Linked DNA regions of Candidatus Puniceispirillum marinum IMCC1322. The protein of the gene in region 2 interacts with the protein of the main gene of each other region in a pairwise test. Links are inferred from orthologs where the notes say so. Each region holds a gene or a part of one and is shown on either strand. Other genes may lie near its edges.

What was found.
Region 1: the proteins of rho (region 2) and hfq interact in binary tests that used the Escherichia coli proteins (3 or more experiments, as listed by UniProt). The link is inferred for Candidatus Puniceispirillum marinum IMCC1322 from one-to-one orthologs.

Annotation. Positions count from the first base shown.
Region 1 is NC_014010.1:233,242-236,887, reverse strand. What follows is about bases 859-3,646. They hold hfq (RNA chaperone Hfq), read right to left. Parts: upstream 2,491-3,646; coding sequence 2,227-2,490; downstream 859-2,226. Other genes in these bases: trkA (Trk system potassium transporter TrkA), read right to left, coding at 2,595-3,646; SAR116_RS01145 (inositol monophosphatase family protein), read right to left, coding at 1,361-2,185; SAR116_RS01150 (LysE family translocator), read left to right, coding at 859-1,323. Outside these bases: mazG (nucleoside triphosphate pyrophosphohydrolase), read left to right, coding at 1-712; more of SAR116_RS01150, read left to right, coding at 715-858. UniProt on the Escherichia coli protein: RNA chaperone that binds small regulatory RNA (sRNAs) and mRNAs to facilitate mRNA translational regulation in response to envelope stress, environmental stress and changes in metabolite concentrations.
Region 2 is NC_014010.1:1,808,843-1,812,782, reverse strand. The notes cover bases 132-3,025. They hold rho (transcription termination factor Rho), read right to left. Parts: upstream 2,262-3,025; coding sequence 1,002-2,261; downstream 132-1,001. Other genes in these bases: hemE (uroporphyrinogen decarboxylase), read right to left, coding at 2,867-3,025; hemJ (protoporphyrinogen oxidase HemJ), read right to left, coding at 2,419-2,847; SAR116_RS08485 (methylated-DNA--[protein]-cysteine S-methyltransferase), read left to right, coding at 132-633. In the rest of the region: more of SAR116_RS08485, read left to right, coding at 118-131; more of hemE, read right to left, coding at 3,026-3,892. UniProt on the Escherichia coli protein: Facilitates transcription termination by a mechanism that involves Rho binding to the nascent RNA, activation of Rho's RNA-dependent ATPase activity, and release of the mRNA from the DNA template.

The DNA.
Region 1 (3,646 bases), 1.6 Mb from region 2 along the record:
GATCGAAGAAGCTTATGAAGTGGCGGATGCTATACATAACGGTACGCGCGAAGATATCCGCGACGAGTTAGGCGATTTATTACTACAGGTTGTTTTTCACGCTCGCATAGCCGAGGAAGAAGGTTGCTTTAACGTGGCAGATGTTGCCCGCAGCGTCAGCGATAAAATGATTAGTCGTCACCCTCATGTCTTTGGTGATGAGACAAAATCTGACAGCCCTCCTGCACAAGCGCAATCACATGATGCAGAGAGGCAAAAAATAAACTGGGAAGATATTAAAGCTACCGAGCGTGCGCAGAAAGGCAAAAACGGTGTGCTTGACGATGTGGCTGTCGGACTACCGCCAATGTTACGCGCCCTCAAGCTACAAAAACGTGCCGCCCGTGTTGGCTATGACTGGGATCATATCAATGATGTATTCGCTAAAATGGTTGAGGAGACGGACGAGTTAAAAATTGAGTTAGCTGCAGACGAACCAGATCATGATGCTATCAAAGATGAAATTGGCGATATTCTGTTTGTTGCTATAAATCTTGCTCGCAAAGCCGGTGTTGATCCCGAAACGGCCTTAATGGGGTGCAATAAAAAATTTGAGCGTCGCTTTAGGTATATAGAAGAACAAGTTGACAAAAATGGGAAAAATATCAACACTATACCTTTAGGTGAGATGGAATCATTTTGGCAAGATGCCAAAAAAAGTGAGACAAAATAAAGATGACTACCGCCCAACTCATTGCCTTTAACATTGCCCTTTTGGTAGCACTTGCCAGTCCGGGTCCGGCATTTTTGGTGTCTGTGCGCACCACCTTAACCGCTGGCACCAGATCGGGAATCATGCTTGGTTTTGGACTTGGGCTGACCGCAGCATTTTGGACATTGCTGGCATTGCTTGGGCTGGAAAGTATTTTCTTTCTGGTGCCATGGGCTTATACAACGGCGAAGATTTGTGGAGCCCTATATCTTTTCTATATCGCGCTGATCACATGGCGACATGCCACGTCTCCTATTCAAAACAATGCCCGAACGCTTATCAATGCCTTCAGAGATGGTGTCCTGATCAACCTGTCGAACCCAAAATCAGTTCTGTTTGCCGCTGCCATACTGATTGTCATTTTTCCAGCAAATATGGCAGCTTGGGAGATAGGGTTTATTGTTATAAATCACCTGGCTATAGAAGTTACTTTTTATACGATCCTTGCTTACGTGATGAGCACCCAAACCATTCGAACAAGTTATTTGCGGGCTAAAATATATCTTGATCGAGGTGCCAGCGTCATTCTCGTGTCACTTGGTCTTAGCCTCTTATTCCAGAAAAACGACTAGTCATAATGGTGTGCTTGCAACCGATGATGTCTTACAGCTATTCGCCACGCCATATTTCACGATTAAGCTGATCCCAAATGGTTTTGGACGCGGCCACCATAAAAGCTTCGTTATAGGCGGCGTTAAACGGTCGCCCATCAACCGACATGCCTGCATGTGCGCCTGCCTCACGGCATAAGAGATCAACCGGGGCATGATCCCATGGCGTACAAGTCCCGTGCATAATGAAATGGATATCACCACCGGCAAGTTTCATCGCCAACACCCCAGCGCACCTTAAAGAAATCCGGTTTTCAAAGTGCTTCAACCGGTCAATAAATTCACCTCGAAATGGTTGTTTAAGAAATTTGGTACTTCCCTCACCTACAAGTTGCTCAATATCAGGAAGCGTGTCACTGACCGAAAGGCGGACTATATCACGACCATCGATCCTGAAAGCGCCAGCGCCAGCCTTTGCATAATACAGCACCTCCTTCAACGGGTGCCACAGCCATGTTTGCTGAGGGATACCATCTTCCAATAAAGCAACCATCATACAGAAATGGTCTTTGCCATGAACAAAATTATGGGTGCCATCAACCGGATCAACTGTCCAGACGGTGCCGCGACCGGCCTGATCACGTAGTGCTGGGCTTTTGGCGACAGCTTCTTCACCTACACATACCCCTTGTTTCAAGGCAAGCAGACGGGGGGTCAGCCATTCTTCGGCTTCACGGTCTGCTACCGTAACCAGATCATCGGGTCCGGACTTGGTATCTATCTGCCCAGCCACAAGATTCCGGTAACGCGGAAGCACAAGTTCGGCGGTAGCCTGTTGCATCAATTGGGCAACCTGCTGGGCAAAACTATCAAAAACGGTCATTAAAAAACTCTTTATGGGTTAGAAGATACCAAAGGTCTGACTCAGCCTTGATCGGGGGTAGTCTCATCCGTATCTTCAAAACCCTGAAGATGAACAGGAACAGATGGCATGATCGTTGAAATGGCATGTTTATAAACCAGCTGAACATGTTGATCACGCTTAAGCAGAATTGAAAAATTGTCAAACCAGGTGATAACACCCTGAAGCTTAACTCCGCTAACCAGAAAAACGGTTACCGGTGAATGTGATTTACGGATGTTGTTGAGAAACACTTCCTGAAGATTTCGGCTCTTATCTGCGGCCATTTTTCCCTCCCTTTTTTTTCAACTTACCCTCTTGGGCATGACTTCACAATGCCATGTCACGCGATAACCGGCATTTATGTCTAATTTTTGGAGGTAAAATGTGATTAGAAGAAATCTAGCCGCACGGATAGCATCTTTTCAACCTGAACGATCTTTCCACGTTCGGCAAAGATAATCACCGTATCACCAGCCTCGATCACACTATCACCGCGGGCGGCAATAACTTGTTCATCCCTTACAATACCACCGATTGAAATGCCCTTTGGTATTTTGGCTGTCCGCAAAGGCTTGCCGACCAGCAAAGATGAGGGCAAGGCCTCGGCTTCAAGCACTTCACCAAGATCTTCAATAATCGGGTGCACATCACGGATACGGCCACGGCGCACATGCTCGAGAATTGACGAAACTGTAATTTGTGATGGATTAATCACCGCATCGACACCCAGAGTCCCCACCAGCGGAATAAAGCCAGGCATATTCACCAATGCCACCGCATGTTTGGCTCCCGTGCGCTTGGCCAACAATGCCGACAAGATATTGACCTCGTCATCTTCAGTCACTGACACAAAGGTCTCGGTTGTATGTACACCGGCTTCTTTAAGGATCGACTCATCAAGGGCGTCACCATGAATAATGCCCGTGCCTTGTAATTCTTCGGCAAGTTCACGCGCCCTGTTATTATCCATTTCGATAAGTTGCACCTGTGTATTTGAAAAATTGGTTGCAATCTCGCGCGCCAGCATCAAACCAATATTACCACCACCCGCAATCACCACAGATCTGGCCTCGGGTTCTTCATGCCCAAAGGCAGCCATCGCCCGATCAAGATGTGCACTGTCACAGACAAAATAAATACGATCACCGGCATGCATTTCTTCAACGCCACGTCGGGGCAGAATCACGGCATTATCCCGAATGATACACAATACTGTCATGGCAAGGTCTGGAAACAGATTGGTCAGATGCCGCAAGGGCGTATCACGAACTGGACTATCCTCGGTACACACCACCCCTACCAGATTCATTTTGCCATCACATAGATTTTTAATGTCAAAAGCACCTGGTACGCGTAATTGATTGCTGATAGACGCCGATACTTCTGCTTCCGGCGAGATGATATGATCAATTGGCAGATGCGCTGGACTATAGAGGTCGG
Region 2 (3,940 bases):
TGTTTGGTAAAATGTTTCACGTGAAACATTTTTAAAATGATCTGAATAGAGGTAAAGTACCCTGAGAACATGTCAAGAGTGACATCAGACCACCCCTTTAACAACAGGGTCGGGATTATGACTGAACAGTTTTATATCACATTTCACACGCCTTTGGGATGGATGCGACCTATAAGTGACGGCACGTCCTTGATCCGGCTAGATTGGCAACAATCGCCTTGGCGTAATGGATATGATGGAGCCCAAGAGCCAATAGATCATGTTTCACGTGAAACAAAACAGCAGATTCTGGATTATCTGGCTGGCACCCGCACAAGCTTTGATCTGCCGCTGGCCCCCGAAGGCAAAAGCAAAAGCGGATGTGACTGGCTCAGCATCATGGCGCAAATTCCCTATGGCACAACGGTTTCCTATAAGCAATTTGCCGCGATGGCTGACAAACCCAACGCGCCACGTGCCGCCGGTTCAGCCTGTGCACGCAATCCAATCCCGATTATCTATCCTTGTCACCGTGTTGTTAGATCAGACGGATCATTAGGCAATTATGGCGGTGGCGATATGAGCAGCCCCAAAGACCCAGAAAACCTTGGGCGTAAGGACTGGCTTATCAAACATGAACATGGGCACCGTTAACGGGTGAAAATGTTTCACGTGAAACATTTTGGCTTCAGGTAATACGGTAGCTCTTTATTAGGCTACGGTTATATTATTAGGTAACCTGGTGCTTCGCTGGATCATGCTTATGTGAACACGATCATCTTATCACTCTACGCTGCGCTTGATTGGATGAGGCTTGTTTCTTTTATCATGCCGCATCATCTCCCGACTTAACAGTCGGATGATGCTTAATTCTTTTATCATGCCGCATCATCTCCCGACTTAACAGTCGGATGATGCTTAATTCTTTTATCATGCCGCATCATCTCCCGACTTAACAGTCGGATGATGCTTAATTCTTTTATCATGCCGCATCATCTCCCGACTTAACAGTCGGATGATGCTTAGCTATTCATCTGATCGAAGAAATCATCATTTGTTTTTGAATGTTTCAGCTTATCAGTGAGGAATTCCATCGCATCGATCGCGCCCATCTGCATGAGAATCCGGCGTAACACCCACATCTTGGCCAATGTGCCTTTATCGACAAGCAATTCTTCCTTACGCGTACCTGACTTGGTGATATCAATCGCCGGGAATGTCCGCTTATCAGATAATTTACGATCCAAAATCACTTCACTATTACCGGTGCCTTTGAATTCTTCAAAGATCACTTCGTCCATACGCGAACCGGTTTCGATCAAAGCCGTTGCAATGATGGTCAGTGAGCCACCTTCTTCAATATTACGCGCCGCACCAAAGAAACGCTTTGGCCGCTGGAGCGCATTGGCATCAACACCACCTGTCAGCACCTTGCCAGATGATGGCACAACCGTGTTATAGGCCCGTGCCAGACGCGTAATCGAATCAAGTAAAATCACCACATCACGCTTATGCTCAACAAGACGTTTTGCTTTTTCTATAACCATTTCAGTTACTTGCACGTGTCGTGAAGCTGGTTCGTCAAAGGTTGACGAAATCACCTCGCCTTTGACTGAACGCTGCATATCAGTGACTTCTTCAGGGCGTTCGTCAATCAGCAGAACAATCAAATAGACTTCCGGATGATTTTCCGAGATTGCATGGGCGATGCTTTGCAGCATCATTGTTTTACCTGTGCGCGGCGGCGCCACGATCAACCCACGCTGACCTTTACCCATTGGCGCGACAAGATCGATCACCCGCGGGGTGTTGTCTTTCTTATCCGGGTCAAATGGCAATTCAAGGGTAAGTTTTTCTTCCGGATATAAAGGCGTCAGATTGTCAAAATTGATGCGCTGGCGAACTGCGCTAGGCTCTTCAAAATTGATGGTTTGAATTTTAAGCAAAGCAAAATAACGTTCGCCATCCTTAGGCGCGCGGATCTCGCCTTCAACTGTATCACCTGTGCGCAAGCTAAAGCGCCGTACCTGACTAGGTGACACATAAATATCATCCGGGCCTGGCAAGTAATTTGACTCAGGCGCGCGTAGAAAACCAAAACCATCCGATAGGACTTCGAGAACACCGCTACCATAAATAGATACGTCATTATCAGCGAGCTGTTTCAAGATCGCAAACATCATATCCTGTTTGCGCAAAGTGCTGGCGTTTTCGATTTCCAGCTCTTCGGCATAAGCCAAAAGATCGGCGGGTGATTTCTGCTTTAGTTCCTGAAGGTGCATAATATGACTCATCGGTAAACGGGATTATATATATCGGTTTAGTGAGCCGGGCGGCTCCCTGATATATACAGGCATAATATAAGTTTAATTTGCGTTAAAAGTCAAGGCAACGGCCATTAAGCATTTACATCATATTTAGCTTAGATGCGCACTGACGCTAGAATGGCTTGACCACTGCCATGACGATTATAACGATCATCAGCACCGTCGGCACCTCGTTCCAGATCCGATATGCTTTTGAGGATAACGGTTTTTCGTCATTTTCAAGCAAACGCCGCATTTTGGAAAATTTGCCATGACAGCCAGCCATGAGAATGACACAGACGAATTTTACAATGAACCAGAGCTCATAGATCAGCGCATGATTAAGCGCAAGCATCCATAAGCCAAAGATAAAAGATGCAATCATCGCCGGATTCATGATCGCTTTTAACAGCCGGCGTTCCATAACTTTGAAAGTTTCGGCCTGAACCGAACCAAGCGGGGCGTCAGCGTGATAGACAAATAACCGAGGTAAATATAATAAGCCTGCCATCCAGGATATTACCGAGATGATATGCAATGCCTTAATAATTTCATAACTCATCACTATTCCTTAATCCCAGCTATCGAGCCTGGCGCACATGCGTAATCATTTTTGTCACATTCGCGATCGGTGTGGCAGGTGTAATGCCGTGCCCAAGATTAAAAATATGTGGCCGGTCAGCAAAAACCCCAAGAATATCATCAATATTGGCAAGCATAACATCATCACCCGATAATAAGCTAATCGGATCAAGATTACCCTGTACAGGCAGATATGCGGGTAAATTCTTATGCGCCCAGCGAATATCCATACCATGATCAAGGCCAAGTGCATCAACACCAACCTGATCAACGTAAGGCAAAATGCCTTCGCCTATACCTTTGGGGAAACCGATTACTGGCTGAGATATGCCGCGCGCACGAAGCGCCGCGATAATCGTTGCCGCAGGTTTATTAACGACCGCATCACGATGCCAAGAGGGAACGGCACTTGCCCAACTGTCAAATAGCATCAAGGCATCGGCACCAGCATGGGCTTGCAAACACAGAAATTCAATTGTCGCTTGGGTAACGATATCCATAATTTTGTCAAACCCTGCCGGGTCATTCCACAGCATCTGGCGTGACAAGTTAAAATCCTTTGAAGATCCACCTTCAAGCATATAGGTCATGACCGTCCAAGGCGCGCCAGCAAAACCAATCAAAGCCGTGTCATCACGTAAAAGCGAACGCGTTCGGGTAATCGCATTAGCAACAGGTGCTAATTTTGTCGGGACATCGGCAAGTAGAGCTTCATCAAGTGATGCCGCATCAGCCAAAGGGTCAAGCATAGGCCCGTGATTTGGTTTAAACCGTACATTGCGATCCAAAGCCCATGGCACCATCAAAATATCTGAAAAAATGATCGCCGCATCAAATCCGAATCTTACTATCGGCTGAATTGTAACATTACTGGCTTTTTCAGCGTCCAGACAAAAACTGATAAAATCAGGTGTCGTTTCTCGAATGTCTCTATATTCTTTTAGATAACGTCCTGCTTGCCGCATCATCCAGATTGGCGGGATTGGCATTTTCTGTCCAGCCAGTGTTTTTAAAAAGCCGCTCATGGTCCTAGTTTTCTATATATCTATATTATTATATAAATAAAGTAGTTG